DNA from 3 places in the Alteromonas sp. P256 genome. Region 3 is predicted to be linked to each of the others. Evidence: predicted binding sites of a transcription regulator. Region 3 holds the regulator's gene; each other region holds the start of a gene.
The links. Region 3 encodes LexA, which represses DNA repair genes until DNA is damaged. Its sites were predicted from a motif close to TACTGTATNNNNATACAGTA; they were not measured.

Region 1: the regulator LexA is predicted to act here: its motif matches at 1,307-1,326, upstream of imuA (translesion DNA synthesis-associated protein ImuA).
Region 2: the regulator LexA is predicted to act here: its motif matches at 2,682-2,701, upstream of recA (recombinase RecA).

Annotation. Positions count from the first base shown of each region.
Region 1 is NZ_JAZETM010000005.1:3,591-9,587, reverse strand. It holds gene V7R39_RS09255 (DUF885 domain-containing protein) at 1-456, shown strand, start outside; gene V7R39_RS09250 (hypothetical protein) at 453-965, shown strand; gene imuA (translesion DNA synthesis-associated protein ImuA) at 1,339-2,043, shown strand; gene V7R39_RS09240 (Y-family DNA polymerase) at 2,043-3,539, shown strand; gene V7R39_RS09235 (error-prone DNA polymerase) at 3,547-5,997, shown strand, end outside.
Region 2 is NZ_JAZETM010000001.1:395,720-401,716, forward strand. It holds gene V7R39_RS01760 (ATP-binding cassette domain-containing protein) at 1-783, opposite strand, end outside; gene recA (recombinase RecA) at 1,372-2,406, opposite strand; gene V7R39_RS01770 (CinA family protein) at 2,751-3,290, opposite strand; gene mutS (DNA mismatch repair protein MutS) at 3,406-5,997, shown strand, end outside.
Region 3 is NZ_JAZETM010000006.1:98,978-104,974, reverse strand. It holds gene ctaD (cytochrome c oxidase subunit I) at 1-395, opposite strand, end outside; gene coxB (cytochrome c oxidase subunit II) at 405-1,568, opposite strand; gene lexA (transcriptional repressor LexA) at 2,156-2,782, opposite strand; gene V7R39_RS11010 (sensor domain-containing diguanylate cyclase) at 2,895-5,186, opposite strand; gene V7R39_RS11005 (GNAT family N-acetyltransferase) at 5,438-5,923, shown strand.

The sequences.
Region 1 (5,997 bases), on a different contig from region 3:
AATACCTATATTTCGGCATTTGGCGAGGGCTGGGGATTATATTCAGAGTTTCTTGGTATTGAAGCAGGCATTTATGAAGACCCTTACGATAACTTTGGCCGTTTAAGTTATGAAATGTGGCGTGCATGCCGCTTAGTCGTGGATACAGGTATGCATACTATGGGCTGGAGTCGCCAAAAAGCGGTAGATTACATGATGGAAAATACCGCACTATCTGAGCACAACGTTAACACTGAGATTGACCGTTATATATCGTGGCCTGCCCAGGCGCTGTCGTACAAAATAGGCGAAATAAAAATAAAAGCGCTACGTGAAAAAGCAGAAACTGTATTAGGCGAACACTTTGACGTTCGAAAGTTCCACCGAGCTGTATTAGAGAATGGTTCCATTCCACTTTTCATCTTAGAACAGCGTATTAATACGTTTATAGAGGAACAAAAGGCTAAAGAGCTATGATTGTTGCATTTGGTGTTATTGGGGTACTCATTCTGCTTTTGATTTACTTCGTGCTACGCGCGCAAAACTTGCAAAAAGAATTAATACTTTCCCGCTCTTCCAATAAGCAGAGCAACAGCAAAGTCAATTACGCTCAGCGCAACTTGGTATTAGTGACTGATGCCTTAGAAAAAAACCTGACGCAGCGTTTGCAGAGCTTGTATAAAAGTCGGCTTATTAATCAAGACCAACATGATGCATTACTACCTTTGATGACGTACTTTTCAACCATTGTGATGAACTGCTGTGAAAAAGGTGACTCGCTGGAAGAGTCACTCAAAAAAGCGTTAAGTAATGAAGAGATTTCTTTAGAAGGAATACAGCTAGTTGTAAAAGACTTACCCAGTAACCTTAGAATGTTGTGGTCTAAGAACACAGCCGATGGATTTATCGCATTTTGCCAGGCAGTCACGACGGTAAAGAGCAGCAGCGACCCTCAAGACGCAGGACAAGCTAAAAAAGTATCTTAACGGCCCAGGTTCGGCATCACCTACTCTCGGCATAACTTGGTCTCGCGATCACTTAGCCTAGAGATAATTTAACGAGTACGGATTAATTGAAAGCTGCTGTTACAGGCAGCTTTTTTGTTATTAAAGCTTTTAAAGCCCACCATTATTGTTTTTCTTTATTACTTTTTTATTGCCACATTCACCGAGCAATTTTTATATCTATCTTTATTATCCGCTTCTCGCTCATAAGATGTGTGAAGTGAAATTTAATGTTTTCCCTTTTTAAAATAATCAGTACGTTAGCAAACTACGAAGTAGAAAAGCGCCGGTTTATCTTGAAAAGGCTTCACCTCCCACTATAATACTGTACATATATACAGTATTTGTTGGTGTTATGAATAAGTCACTATCTACGTTAGAGAATCATCCACATATTTGGCGGGCTAGAGAGCAGAGTCAGCAAGAAGAGCGATTTTCGCTGGGTTTTGATCAGCTAGATGAAGCGCTAAACGGCGGCATTTCAACCTCTGGCGTGGTTCGTATTCGCACACTAACTGGCATTGGCGAGCTCTCTCTATTTAAACACGTCATCAGCAATCAGCGCTCGCACAAGATGATTGTGTTTGTAAACCCGCCAGGAGATATTCAAGCACCTTGGTTAGCAACATTTGGAATTAACGTTAAACAGGTTTTAATTGTAAAGCCAGGTACAGAAAAGGAGTCACTGTGGGCAACTGAACAGTGCTTGAAGAGTACGGCTTGCCATTGCGTTATTTTGTGGAGTAATGGGGTGAATACAAAGGAAGCCAGACGTCTACAAGTCGCAGCAACACATAACGATACACTTTGCTTTCTTTTCACCCGCCCTAACAGAAACAGTATGCACAACAACGTAGCACTGCAGACATTACCTATCTCCCTAGATTTATGCCTTAGTTATCGACATCATGCGTTGGAAGTTAGCGTGCTAAAGCAGCGCCACGGCTGGCCGAAAGATAATATTGCCATACATAACGACTGGACTCCTAGCAACCGTGCAATCAAGTGGGCAGTTGAACAAAACAAAGTAAAACGTCATGTACTTCATTCAGTGAGCTAATGATGTTGTGGGCATACCTGTACTTCCATCAAATCACCTTAGATACGCATGAAAAAACGAGTTTGAGTGTGGACAATAGCTCACACTACGACACGAAAAACGAAGTACAACATAAAAGAACAGGTGAATCGGCGAATGGGCAAGACCAACCGTGCAAAACACAAGCACCGGCTGTCATTGTTTATTGCGAAAAAACAAACAACATAGTTCAACGAAATAACGCGGCACTTCAGCAAGGTATAGAGATAGGCCATGGGCTTGCTCAGGCTGGTGCATTGTGTCCTCAAGTATGTATTATTCCTTTTAGTGAAGAAGACGAACGCCTCACTCTCGTACAATTAGCGCACCGCCTCTATCCTTTTGTTTCCGATATTGTCATAGACACACATAACGCACTGGCTATACGACTTGATAATTTAGTGCATTACTATGGCGGTCACAAAGAGCTGTGGAGCACTATCACCCATGAACTTAATTTATCAAAAATGAGCTACCACTTCGCTACAGCTTGGTCTATTGAAGCCGCACGAATACTGGCTTTAAATGGCGTTGATAACTATGAGTGCGATCGTGACAATATCAAACATAGGTTATCGCAATGCTCGCTGTCTTTAACTGCGTTGGATAAAAAAACAAAAGCAGCGCTGACTCGTGTGGGCATACGTCATGTTCATCAACTACTTGCCATGCCTGTACATGAACTTGGCAGACGATTTGATAACAACACCATTTCATACCTCACTGCCCTGCGGGGAGAAACCTTTCCTCATGTCACCCTTTTTCGGCCTGCAGAGCACTTTGAGCACTTTACGCTTCTCCCTTTTGATGTTGAAAACACGCAACACCTCACTCCTTTCATGGAAAAGCTGCTGGGCTACCTTGCCCACTATTTACGTGCCAGAAATTTACAAACGTCCACACTCTGCTTTCAAATTGATTTTCGAGAGCATCCATCAACGCTGTTAGAAATAAAGTCAGCGTTACCACAAAGCACCGCCGACAGCTGGCTGTCGTTACTCACACTGCGTATTGAAAACGAGGTTTTACCTGAGCCAGCTGTTTCGATAACCCTGCGCTGCGACAACTTCGAAACGATTGAAGGCAGTAATGGTGACTTCTTCAGCAATCGCTTTAACGAGGTAGCTCAGAAACAATTAATTGGACGTTTGAACGCAAAATTAGGAGAAGAGTGTACTTTTCAGCCAAAAGTGTCAGATACACATCAATTTGAGACTATGTCGAATGCTGAAATGTCATCTAGTACATCTGCATCAACATTTACTTCAGACATTGTTCCCACTTTTCTGTTCGACACCCCCAAACCACTGACTCAATCAACGAAAGTCTGTTTCGGCCCGGTTAGACTGCACAGTGAGTGGTGGCATAAAACACCGCGAAAACGTGACTACTTTATTGCCCAAACCTTATATGGAGTGCGCATGCTGATATTTAAAGACGAAGACAATCAGTGGTGGGCACAGGGTCTTTTCAGTTAGGATTGTTATGAATTACAGCGAGCTTTTCTGTCAAAGTCATTATAGCTTTCTAACGGGTGCCTCTTCTCCTGCCGAGTTAGTGACTACTGCTTCGTTTTTAGGTTACCAATCTATAGCTATAACCGATGAGTGCTCGGTGGCGGGGGTAGTACGCGCATTTGATGAGATAACCCATCAACGTTTACCGATAAAACTTATTATTGGTAGCTATTTTGTATTTGATGAGTCTCTTTCTTTTGTATTGCTATGCCCAAGTAAAGACGCATACAGCGAGTTATGCCGAATTATTACTAATGCCCGTGGGCGCTCTGAAAAAGGGGAATACAAACTGGCAGAGTGGGATTTACGCACCATTAAGCATTGTCAGTTCATATGGCTGCCATCCGGTAAAAAGGAGTACGACGACCACTGGGCAAGCTGGCTAGCAAAGCAGTCGGCCATTCAGGTTCATATTGGTGCGCAGCGACTACTCGATGGATTAGATCACCATAGGTTTGAAAACTATAACTATCTTCACGCAACCTATGGCTATCCAGTCATAGCCTGTACCGGCGTACTTATGCACCATAGTGACTGCTTACCACTACAGCATGTGTTGCACGCCACACGAACACATAAGCCGGTAGATGAAATAGGGCGCGCCGCGCTAAGTAACGCAGAAAGATGCTTGCGAACCACGCAGAAAATAAAAAAATTGTACCCTGAAAAGTGGCTCCATAATGCCAGTACCCTAGCCTCACAATGTCATTTTTCACTGAGCGAATTATGCTACCAATATCCAGCAGAATTGGTGCCTTCGGGCTACACACCAACCTCATATTTACGGGCGTGTGTTGAACGTGGAATCAAACTGCGCTTTCCTGAAGGCTTACAGCCCGAGATAAGGCAAATTATAGAAAAAGAGCTAGTACTCATTAAAGAGCAAGAGTACGAATACTTCTTTCTCACTATTTACGATATTGTGCAGTTTGCTAAACAGCAGGGTATTTTATATCAAGGCCGAGGCTCAGCTGCTAATTCTGTTGTGTGTTACTGCCTTGAAATAACTGCTGTAGATCCTCGCCAAATTAATGTTCTTTTTGAACGGTTTATATCAAAAGAGCGCAATGAGCCTCCCGATATCGATGTAGATTTTGAACATCAACGGCGCGAAGAAATCATTCAGTACATTTTCAAAAAGTACGGCAGAGAGCGTACTGCTATTGCGGCTACTGTTATTTGCTACCGTTTTAAGTCGGCCTTCAAGGACGTGGGTAAAGCACTAGGATTCAGCGAATCTCAACTCGACTTCGTCATAAAACAAATTAATCGACGGGACAAGGTAATTCCTTGGAAGTCTCAGTTAGCCGACCTTGGTTTAGACCCTAGTAATAAAAGGGTGAGTCTTCTTATTGATTTAACAGAACAGTTGTTAGGCACACCGCGGCACCTTTCACAACACGTGGGAGGTTTTGTAATAAGCGCAGGGCCACTTTACGAGCTGGTGCCTGTTGAGAATGCAGCAATGCCAGAACGTACTATTATTCAGTGGGATAAAGACGATATAGAAACCCTTGGTTTACTTAAAGTGGATGTACTAGCCCTTGGCATGCTAAGCGCAATACGCCGAACATTTGAACTCATCAATAAGCAATTTCCAGTAGACGTAAGCATTCCCTTTATTACTAAGCTAGGCGATGACAAACAAGTCTTTGATATGATTTGCCAAGCCGATACCGTAGGCGTTTTTCAAATAGAGTCACGGGCTCAAATGACGATGTTACCGCGCCTTAAGCCCCGAAAATATTACGACCTTGTTGTGCAAATCGCCATTGTAAGGCCCGGTCCAATTCAAGGCGATATGGTGCATCCCTACCTTATTCGACGTCATGGTAACGAAACAGTGACCTACCCCTCCAAGGAAGTTGAAAACGTATTATCTCGCACAATGGGTGTTCCCATTTTTCAAGAACAAGTCATCCAGCTTGCCATGGTGGCAGCAGGGTTTAGTGGCGGTGAAGCTGATCAGCTTCGAAGAGCAATGGCCAGTTGGAAAAAAGACGGTCGCATATTTGAATTCAGAGATAAATTAATTAAGGGAATGACAGATAAAGGCTATGACAGTACTTTTGCGCACAACCTATTTGAGCAGATTAAAGGCTTTGCGGGTTATGGATTTCCTGAGTCTCACTCTGCATCATTTGCAGTATTAGCCTATGTGTCTTGCTGGCTTAAATTTTATTTCCCCGTGGAGTTTTATGTGGCGTTACTGAACAGTTGGCCTATGGGTTTTTATACGCCATCGCAATTGGTTCAAGATGCTAAGCGACACAATATTAAAGTATTACCGCCTTGCATTAATAACTCCAATGTAGAACATATAATGGTAATAGATGGCGAACAAAAGCTGCTGCGTCTAGGATTAACACTTATTAAAGGGCTTAGTAAAGAAGGCGCTGATGCCGTCGTTAGTCAGCGT
Region 2 (5,997 bases), on a different contig from region 3:
CTCCTGTGATCCTGTTTCTAGTGTTTTAAGGAAACTCTTGTGCATTTGGCCATCAGACAGTGCACTGAACGCCGCTAATGAGTCATTAAATACCGTTTCACCTTGGTTGATGACGGTGACTTTGTCACACAGCGTCTGCACTTCATCGAGATGGTGGGTAGAGAAAATAACGGGCGTGCCTTTGTCTTTTAATCGCTGGATAAATTCCATTACGGTGCTGGTAGCCATAATATCTAGACCCGTGGTGGGCTCATCGAGCACAACAAGTGAAGGCTCGTGAATAACCGCTCTCGCTATTGATACTTTCTGCTTCATCCCAGATGAAAAATTTTCGGCTCGTCGCTCTAAGAAGCTCTGCATATCAAGTAAGTCTGCCATTTCTTCAATACGAGCATTAATCGTACTTTTCGATAATCCATGCAGTTCGCCGAAGTAACTAATATTTTCTCTGCCAGTCAGTCGGCCATACAAACCTGTGGAGCTCGATAAAAATCCTATCTTTTTACGTGCAACATTAGGATTCGCCAAAATGTCTTGGCCATCTATTAACACGCTGCCGCTATCTGGACGAAGTGCCGTTGATAACATACGAAGCGTCGTCGTTTTACCCGCTCCATTGGGCCCAAGCAAACCAAGAACCTCTCCACTTTGACATGTAAAGGATACATCCCTAACAGACTGAAAATAACGCCCCTTCAAACGCGGATCTTTTTTCTCTTGTTCGCTAAGCTTTTTCGGGTTCTCGACCTCAAAGCGTTTAGCGAGGCCAGCTATTTCAATCATGGACGTTCCCTCTTCTCTTTTGTTAGTTACGATTTATGTAAGCGACACGCGTATTCATAAACCGATGACGTTCAGTGATGCTTACAACACAAGCAGCATTACACTATTTATTTTTATCTTATTAGAAATACTTTATTTTGCATAAACATACAACGTTCGTAGCTTGGGCTATTGCTTGAACATTCTATTAATCTTTTCACTATTTATCTTTTCACTATTTATCTTTTCACTATTTAGCGCTGTACAATTTGTCACTGTACTACTTGTCACTGTAATTTTTCGCTGTACTGTTTTTCGCTTTACTGTTTTTCGCTTTACTTTGCGCTTAGATGAAACGCCGAACAGACTATTAGTCTTTTCTTTTTGTGATTAATTACAGCATTCCTCTAATTGGTCATGTAAACAAGGATTATTCAGGCGAAAAATGTTAGTAAATGTTTTCTGTTGAACAATATCGTTAATTTTCTATTCGGCTATCGATAACGATTGATAGACACAAAAAAACCGCCTTGATGGCGGTTTTAATTATTTTAAAGAGGATTGAGCTTCTCACACGTCATTTGAGTAAGATGCTCTCTCTGGTGGTGCTTATGACTCTTCACCAGCCTCTTCGCTTTTATCTTCAACGATTTTACTTGGAAGCAACATTTCTCTAAGCTTAGCTTCTATCTCGTCCGATACGGCAGGGTTGTTCTTTAAAAACAACATGCTGTTCGCTTTACCCTGACCGATACGGTCTGTGTTGTAGCTATACCACGCTCCGGCTTTATCAACCAACTTGTGCTTAACGCCTAAGTCGATTAACTCGCCGTGCTTAGAAATACCTTCACCGTAGCGAATGATAAATTCAGCTTGCTTGAAAGGAGGCGCGATTTTGTTCTTAACGACTTTAACGCGAGTTTCGTTACCGACAACCTCGTCACCTTCTTTTACCGAACCAATTCTTCTGATGTCTAAGCGCACAGACGCGTAAAACTTCAGTGCGTTACCACCTGTCGTTGTTTCAGGGCTTCCGAACATTACACCAATTTTCATACGAATTTGGTTGATGAAAATCATCATTGTATTCGAGCGTTTCAGATTACCCGTAATTTTACGCATACTTTGAGACATCATTCTCGCAGCAAGGCCAACGTGTGAATCACCGATATCGCCTTCGATTTCAGCTCGCGGTGTTAGCGCCGCCACAGAATCGACAACAATAACGTCAACAGCGCCAGAGCGTGTCAACATGTCACAAATTTCTAAAGCTTGCTCACCCGTGTCAGGTTGCGATACCAATAACTCGTTAATGTTAACGCCAAGTTTTTCAGCGTAAATAGGGTCTAGCGCGTGTTCCGCATCGACGAACGCACAAGTTTTGCCCTGGCGCTGCGCTTCAGCAATAACTTCAAGGGTTAACGTTGTTTTACCCGATGATTCTGGACCGTAAATTTCAACAATTCGGCCAAGTGGTAAACCACCCGCACCAAGCGCAATGTCTAGCCCAAGGGAGCCTGTAGAAATCGTTTCCACATCCATCGTCTTGTTTTCGCCCAACTTCATAATTGAGCCTTTACCAAATTGCTTTTCAATTTGGGAAAGCGCTGCATCTAACGCTTTAGTTCTATTTTGATCTGTCATTTTAACTATGCCTATGCTTATCTCTTGCGCGTCACATTGCGTTTATTATCAACAAGAGTTGGAACATGAATGTGAGTAAAAATTAAAATATAAAAAAACTTTTTTACATTCTTATATTTTAACTTTTATACATTCTTATATTTTAACTTTTATACAGGTGCACTCACACCAAAACACCGTTAGTAGTGACTCAGCGCTATAAAACCGCGCGTAAATCTAATGTTGCTATGACTAACAACTACATCTACACCTTAACAATTTCTGGATGCATTCTATACTGTACAAGCATACAGTTTCAACCAGTGTTTTAATTATTTTTTCCAACACGCCCGAATATGTTTGGCTTAACTGGCACTAAGCATTTTCAGTACGTAATTGATTGCAAACGCTACCGCTTGACCACGCACTTCATCCCTGTTGCCACTAAACACCTGCTTAACTTGAAAAGCATCATCCCCACAAATGAAACCAAACCACACAGTACCAACAGGCTTGTTATCACTACCGCCACCAGGCCCAGCAATACCGCTAACCGTAATCACCACGTTTGCTCCGCATCGCTTTTGCACACCAAGCGCCATCTCAGTCACCGTCTGCTGCGATACAGCACCATGCGCTTCAAGGGTTTCAACCTTTACGGACAGTTCCTGTGTTTTAGCCTTATTAGAATAAGTTACCCAAGACTGATTAAACCAATCTGAACTGCCTGCCACGCTGGTAAACGCGAAAGCAATACCGCCGCCAGTGCACGACTCAGCAGAAGATGCTGTCCACCCCCTTTCACGCAACACATCACCAATCGCCATTACTTGGGTATTTAACGCGCTATCAAGCACCAGAGGTATAGCGTTTGTATTAGAAACCGTTGAAAATGGTGTGGTCATATCAATTTACCGTCAGTGCTTTTTGTTGCACAGAGTTTATCATTTATTTGTTACCATACGCACTAACACCATAAACATATCTATCGAGGCCGTTTTTTTGGAATCACATACTCCTATGATGCGCCAGTACCTTACGATTAAGGCGCAGCATCCGAATATTCTCTTGTTCTATCGCATGGGCGATTTTTACGAATTGTTTTTTGATGATGCCAAAAAAGCTGCAGATCTTCTCGATATATCATTGACGGCTCGGGGCAAGTCTGGCGGCGATCCCATTCCAATGGCTGGTGTACCTTATCACGCGGTAGAGAGTTACCTTTCCCGATTGGTTAAAATGGGTGAATCGGTGGCAATTTGTGAGCAGGTAGGCGACCCCGCTACGAGTAAAGGTCCAGTAGAACGCCAAGTTCAGCGTATTGTCACACCGGGTACCGTCACCGACGAAGCGCTTCTAGAAGAGCGTCGCGATAATATATTAGCCGCAGTGTGTGGCCACACAATGCACTATGGTTTAGCCACGCTCGACGTGACTAGCGGACGATTTGTGGTGTTTGAATGCGATAATGATGAGAACTTGCTCGCCGAGATTCAACGAGTCAACCCTGCTGAATTGCTCTACCCAGAGGGATTTGAGCATGTATCGCTAATAGAAAACAGGAAAGGGTTACGACGTCGTCCTGAGTGGGAGTTTGACATTGATACCGCAGATGAGCAGCTGAATCTGCAGTTTGAGACCAAGACCCTTGATGGTTTTGGCCTTAAAGGCATAACCAAAGGGTTAGGCGCTGCGGGCTGCGTGTTGCAATATGTAAAAGACACCCAGCGAACTGCCCTACCTCATATAAGGCAAATACAAACCGAACAGCAAGACAGCCGCGTTCAGCTAGACGCAGCGACAAGGCGCAATTTAGAGCTCACCCATAACTTATCTGGCGGTCAAGAAAACACGCTTTTTAGTGTGATGGACACCACCACAACGGCGATGGGTAGCCGTATGTTGCAACGGGTTATCCATTCACCGTTAACCGACCAACATGAGCTACAGAGTCGATTAGACGCCGTTGACGCCTTTATTGATGATAACCCTGACGATATTCGCAGCGCCCTAAAACACATTGGTGATATAGAACGTATTATGGCGCGCTTAGCCCTTCGCTCTGCGCGACCTCGTGATTTTGCTAGATTAAAAAACGCGTTTAACGCTTTACCTGATTTACACGACGCATTATCGCGCTTTGAAACTGGCCAAATAAAACAAATCAGTGAAACCATCGGCACTTATCCCGAACTGCAAACACTGCTTAATAAGGCCATTATTGATAACCCGCCGGTTATTATCCGAGAAGGCGGCGTCATAGCACCTGGCTACAATGAAGAATTAGACGAATTACGCGCGCTCTCTCAGGGCGCTACCGACTATCTTGAGGCAATGGAGCGTCGAGAAAGAGAGCGTACTGGTATTTCTACCCTTAAAGTAGGATACAACCGAGTACATGGCTTTTTCATTGAAATTAGCCGCGCCAATAGCGCAAATGCACCCACGGAATATATCCGTCGCCAAACGCTCAAAAATACCGAGCGCTTTATTACTCCTGAATTAAAAGAGCACGAAGATAAGGTACTTAGTAGTCAGGGGGCGGCGCTTGCGCTAGAGAAAAAACTGTACGAGGCACTATTTGATGACTTTACGCCTTACTTAAATAGCCTGATAGACAGTGCCGCTGCGCTGGCAAAACTCGATGTGCTGTGTTGTTTCGCCGAACGGGCAATAGCTCTAGATTGGCATAGGCCGAGGCTCAGCAAAGAGTGTGCACTTACTTACGGGGAAGGTCGCCACCCTGTTGTCGAAAATGTAATGAAAGCGCCTTTCATCGCCAATCCGCTTCAGCTAGATAGCGCACGGCGCATGCTAATAATTACGGGGCCTAACATGGGCGGTAAATCTACATACATGCGTCAAACAGCTCTTATTGCACTGCTCGCATGTGTGGGTAGTTTCGTACCGGCTCAACAGGCTCACATTGGTAAACTTGACCGTATCTTCACCCGCATTGGTGCGTCTGATGATCTTGCTTCTGGCCGCTCAACCTTTATGGTAGAAATGACAGAAACCGCCAATATTCTCAATAATGCCACAGAAAATTCATTGGTGTTAATGGATGAAATTGGCCGTGGAACCAGCACCTACGACGGGCTCTCACTGGCGTGGGCATGTGCAAGTTACCTTGCCAAGCAGCTTAATGCCTATACCCTTTTTGCTACTCATTATTTCGAGCTTACTGAGCTGCCAGATACACAGCAAGGTGTAGTAAATGTGCATTTAGATGCTGTTGAGTTTGAAGATACCATTCGCTTTATGCATAAGGTGTCAGAAGGTGCAGCAAGCAAAAGTTTCGGGCTTCAGGTAGCGCAGTTAGCGGGCGTTCCAAAAACCGTTATTCAAGCCGCCCGACAAAAGCTCGCTGCGCTCGAATCTTCTCATATTATGATACAAGGAGAAGAGAGCACGCCTGATAAGGCGGCAAGCACCCCCAAAGCTACAACAAAAGCGACAACAAAGGCTGTATCAGACGCAAAGCCAAAAGGCCAAGCAGAACTGCTGTTTCCAGATAAACCCAACCCTGCTGTCGATGCCCTTGCGAACATATCTCCTGATGAGCTCTCTCCGCGCCAAGCTCTCGACCTTATTTACACCTTAAAGCGCTTA
Region 3 (5,997 bases):
CCTGGCAAAATCCAAAAGCTCCAGTTGTTCATTCTGGGAAGCGCCATGTCTGGCGCGCCTATCATCATTGGTATTAGCCAGTTAGCCAAACCTGTAAAGGCCGGCATTACGGCACCAAAGACCATAATAAGCCCATGAACCGTGGTCATCTGGTTAAAGAAATTTGGTTCGACAATTTGCAGTCCGGGTTGGAAAAGCTCCGCACGGATAACCATTGCCATGGCGCCGCCCACCAAAAACATGATGAAGGCAAACCAGAGATACAATGTACCTATATCTTTGTGGTTCGTTGTAAACAGCCACCGCGTAATGCCCTTAGGTATATGGTCGTGGTGCTCATGCTCATCGTGATGCACAGAGGTATCTGGCGAAATTACTTCGGTTGCTTTACTCATAACTCGCTCCTAGTTTCCTGATGCTGCGGCGTTGACATCTTTAGCCTGAACCATGTCGCCGGTGTTATTACCCCATGCATTTCGCTCATAAGTAACAACCGCTGCAATTTCTTTTAGGCTTAGCATTTTGCTGAACGACTGCATCGCCGTTCCGGCCTTACCGTGAAGCACTATTTCAATGTGCCCTTGCTGATCTTCCAATGCCATCTTGCTACCTTTAAGCGCAGGGAAAACGCCCGGTAAACCTTCGCCATTTGGCATATGACACGCCGCGCATGTTGCGTTGTATACACGCTCGCCCTCTGTCATCAGTTCATCCATAGACATATTCATTGATAGTAGGCGTTGCTCTTCTTCTTTAGCTTGGCGAACGCGCTCTTCTTGCTCGCCCATCCATGCGTTAAACTCTGAAGGTTCTTTTGCAATAACCACTATGGGCATATACCCATGATCTTTACCGCACAGCTCTGCACACTGGCCTCGATATACGCCAGGCTCATTCACCTTTGCCCATGCTTCGTTGATGAAACCAGGGTTCGCATCTTTTTTAACGGCAAAATCAGGTACCCACCACGAATGAATAACATCATCTGACGTGATCAAAAACCGCACTTTTTGCCCTGTTGGTATAACCAGAGGACGATCGACTTCTAATAAATAATTGTCGGTTTTTGTGAATTTGTTTTGAATTTGTTCGCGCTGAGTAGCAAGTAACGAGTAATACTCAACGTCGCTGTCCATATACTTGTAGTGCCATTTCCACTGCGACCCCGTGACTAGCACGGTCATGTCAGCTTCAGATGTATCTTCCATGGCGATAAGCGTATTAGCTGCAGGTACGGCCATAAAGATTAGGATGAGAAATGGAACCACTGTCCATGCAATTTCCACTTTCACATTTTCGTGGAAATTCGCGGGCTTTGCGCCACGGGATTTTCTGTGCAGATACATGGAGGCAAACATGACGCCAAACACAACTACAGCGATGGCTACACAAATAAAGAACATAAGCATGTGCAGATCGTACACCTGGCCGCTTATATCGGTAGCGCCCCGTCTAAGGTTTAGCGAAGACAATTCTTCAGCCGCCTCTTGCGCAAAAAGGAATTGAGAAAAAAACAAAAATGGTACACTTGCATACCATTTTGCAGTCGCAGTCTTTAGTGATTTCACTCAGCACCTCCGTAATGGTAGACCCATTAACGCCAAATGTTGTTATGCGCAGTCTCTACCAAGTGGTTTGTGAACGATTAACTCAATACATCGATTTGTAAATTGAATTCAAAGTCATTGTTATTATTTTGTTAAAGCTTGTATAAGAATTGCGCAATAATGGCGTTCCGTCTAGTCTTTTCTGTTAAAAATTTAATGAGATGGTTAAAATTTAATCTAACGCTGTTTGAGCTGTGGGTTTTATGATGCAGAGTGAAGCGAGGTAAATCAGGGGGTAGTCAGGTTATTTGTAGTGAAAACTACACCGATTCTCTTGTAACGGAAAACAACATTTAGTTTCTAAAAATCAACCGTTAACCGCGAAAAATTGAACAAATTTCACACAAGACCAAGGCAATATAGTGTGTAATGCCTTGCTAATATTAGCTATAAAGCGTGTGAGAATTTTTATCAGATATAGAAATGTATTAATGATATTTATAAGCACTGAAAGTCTTAGCTAATAGTAGCTTTATTAAGCATATCAACAAACTTAAGTGCTAAAAAAAGCGGCTATTGAGCCGCTTTCATAATAACGTCATAAAAGGCTACATCCAGTCAGCGTTTCGAATAACGCCAACGGCAATACCTTCAATGGCAAACGGCTCGTTTGCCAAGTCGACTTTAATAGGCGAAAAATCATCGTTTTCAGCATGAAGTAATACTTCTCTACCGCGTCTTTCTAAGCGCTTCACCGTCACGTCTTCGTCAACTCTTGCTACTACAACTTGACCGTTGTGAACGTCGGTAGTGCGATGTACTGCTAGCAAGTCGCCATCGAGTATACCAATGTCTTTCATACTCATGCCGTTTACGCGAAGCAAAAAGTCTGCGTGAGGCTGAAATAGGGCAGGGTCCACTTTGTAGTGCGACTCTACGTGCTCTTGAGCAAGAATAGGTTCACCAGCGGCGACTCTACCAATTAACGGTAATCCTTCCTCTTCAACCACTTCTTCTTCAATAGGAACAGTCAGTTTGATACCGCGAGACGTTCCTGGCAAAATTTCAATAACGCCTTTACGCGCAAGTGCCTTTAGATGTTCTTCAGCAGCATTAGCAGACCTAAAACCTAGGTGACGGGCTATTTCTGCACGCGTAGGCGGCATTCCCGTTTCTTGCATGTTTGATTTTATAAGTTCTAAAACTTCAGTTTGTCGAGCTGTGAGTGGGCGCATAAAAGACCTGTCTGTCTATACAGTTCCTGTAAGTATATACACCTAAACATAAATGACAAGCGCAGACACGCTGTCATAGACAAAAAAACGGCTATCGCGGTCAAGTAAGCAGTTAAAGTAAACCTGGCTGCCAGCAGGTGCGGTTTCTGCCACTTGACTTAGCCTCGTACAGCGCCTGATCGGCCACCGACAAATAGGTACTAAAATCGATATCAAAGCAGTCTGATGTATAGCTAACCCCAGTGCTGATAGTAATACTGATTCGATCGTTTTTGTAAGCAAGTTGTGTAGCGTTTATAGCCTCCCGAAGACTCTCAAAGATGCTGTTCACTTCATTTGGGGTTTTGTTGACTAACACAATGGCGAATTCTTCACCGCCTAACCTAGCCACAACGCCATGCTCACTGCAAAAAGAGCGAGTGATTGATGCAACCTCTTTTAATGCATAGTCGCCGGCATCGTGCCCGTAGGTGTCATTGACACTCTTAAAGTAATCTATGTCGATAATGGCTATGGCGACTTGCTGGTGAGTTTGGGAGATGAGATTGCATTCATCTAAGAAAGCTCGCCTGTTTAACAAGCCGGTAAGGGGATCGGTCATTGCTAGCATACGCAGCTTTTCTTCTGCTTCTGCCCGTGCGGTTTCTAAATCAACCGCATAGAATAAACCGGCTAACGCATCTAAGAACGGCTGAAAAAACGCTGCATCTGACGCTTTGTAAAATTCAAACTTATTGGCTAATCCAATCATACCCACAACTTCATCTTTTATCTTAATGGGAAGACCAAGAAAGCGGTTAATGCGAGGGTGACCTTTAGGCGTGCCTCTAGAGGCAGGGTGAGTTTTGGGGGTGTTGCTAATAATCACATCACCGGTTGTAATAACTTTGCCAAACAAGTTATCAAAGTTGGTGAAATACAGGTTTCGTTTTTTATACTCTGCGTACTGCGTAAAGCTAGTGCTGTCCCACACAATATCTGAAATGGCATGAATAAAGAGTTTTGGCGCACTGTCTTTATCCTGCATTTGTGCAATAAAAGCAAACTGACTGTCTGATAGCTCAATTAACTCGGGGAGTACGGTCTGACAGGCCAGTGTAAGATCGTTGCTTTCTAAATAAGATGCTCGCGTCTTATTGATAAACTGCAACAGCTGCGTTTTTTTCCTTTCATGGATTTCGCTCTCCATTCTTCCCGTAATATCACGGTGAATACCGGCGACTCTTAGCGGTTTCCCCATGGCGTCATTTTCGACAATTTTGCCATAAGACTCCACCCACACCCAGTTACCATTGGCGTGCTTCATTCTAAACGTAGTATTAAATACGCTTGTCTTACCTCGCAAATGTTCATCCAGGTGGTGTTCAAATTGCACGAGATCAGCGGGATGAATAAGCTGCCGGGAATATCCATAGCTTGTATCGTAGTACTCATAATCGATGCCTACAATTTCGCACCATCGCCTGTTTACCTGATTCACATCCGCTTTTAAGTTCCAATCCCATGTTCCAAGCTCTGAAGCCTCTAAGAGCAGGCGCATTCGCTGATTGGTCTCGTTAAGCTTGTCCTCCACGTATTTTTGATCGCTGGTATCAAACAAAAACGCCTGCACCGAAAAAAGGCTTCCATTGTCGTTAAAGCTGGCGGTGGAAATCATACTCACCCAAATAGTGCGAGTAGGCACAGACATTTTTAGCCGACAGACATGGGTTTCAACCCCTTCCATGTGTGCCTGCATCGCAAAAGTAAAATCAGCGTCTGACTCATCACACATCAAATCAGTAAATTCGATCCTGCCGTCTAGTAAATCTGCCGCATCAGCACCAATTACTGCGTGTGCGTTTTTAGAAATGTACGCTAACTTAAGGGAGGTATCGAAATTCCACGTCGCAAGAACTATTGGGGACTTCTCGATTAGGCCGTGCTCACGTTTAAGTATTTCGTGCTCACGTGAAAGACCAATGTACTTACTCACTAGTAAGCCTATTCGCTTTAATAATGTGAGGTGTTTTTCGCCAATACTTCTTGGCTGTGAGTCAATGAGGCATACAGCGCCCACCGATTCACCTTCAATATGAATAGGCGTTCCGGCATAAAATACAACGTCGTTATCGTCGATTACATTTTGTGAGTGTTGAAAACGCTCGTCTTTTGTCGCATCGGGAATAATTAGGGGCTCGCCGGACTCCACAACATGACTACAAAACGCGTTCTCACGAGGAATATACTCGATATCAGTGCCATGACTCGCTTTTATCACTTCGTCTTGCTTACCAACAATACCAATTAACGCAATGGGCACATCATAAGCTTCTGCCAATAATGTCATTAAATCGTCTAAATCTAGCGGAAGCTCGCTATTGGGCATCGTTGCATCGATAGTTGTGGAAAGCCTATTGTCCAAGATTTTTCGCTCGTAAATAAAATCTAATATAAAAATAGTGAGATATACATGAAACGCCAACTTAAAAATGATTACAAAACAATTTTTTAGCCAGAATTCTGACTTCTACAACCCCTATTTCTTTGACGGTACTGTAAAGGTCTCAATGTTCCATTGATACAATGCTTAATGATAAAGATACTAACAACCCTATTCATTGTGGCGTTTTTTATCTAGCATAGCATTACTTACCATTCAGTTAATTTTCACCTATGGAACAGTCTTTACCTCTGGAGTTTTTACCTTTTAGCGATAATTTATCGCCTTACTTCGACTCGATAAATAGAGAATGGATAGAAACTATGTTTGTTCTTGAACCCGTTGATGAAGATGTTATTTCTCGCCCTAGAGAGTTTATTATTAATAACGGTGGCCACATCTGGTTCGCCAAACACCCAACCCTAGGTGTGGTGGGAGCCTGCGCATTGGCAAAAAAATCGGAAGGCGTTTTTGAGCTTACAAAAATGGGCGTGGCTTCTAATGCACGAGGCCTTAAAGTAGGTGAGCAGCTATTACAATATGTATTAACCTTAGCGCCCTCTATCGCTCACAACACCTTATTTTTACTCACCAATAAGCGCTGTGAGGCGGCTATTCACCTTTATTTAAAAAATGGATTTGAGCACTGCAAAGAAACAATGAACAAGTACGGAAGTGCCTACGAGCGCTGCAATGTGGCCATGCGTTATACACGTTAAGATATAGCGCGACGTTTAGCGTTAATGATTAGGTCGTTTTTGCTATTAATTCGTCACTTACGTTAATGTTCAGT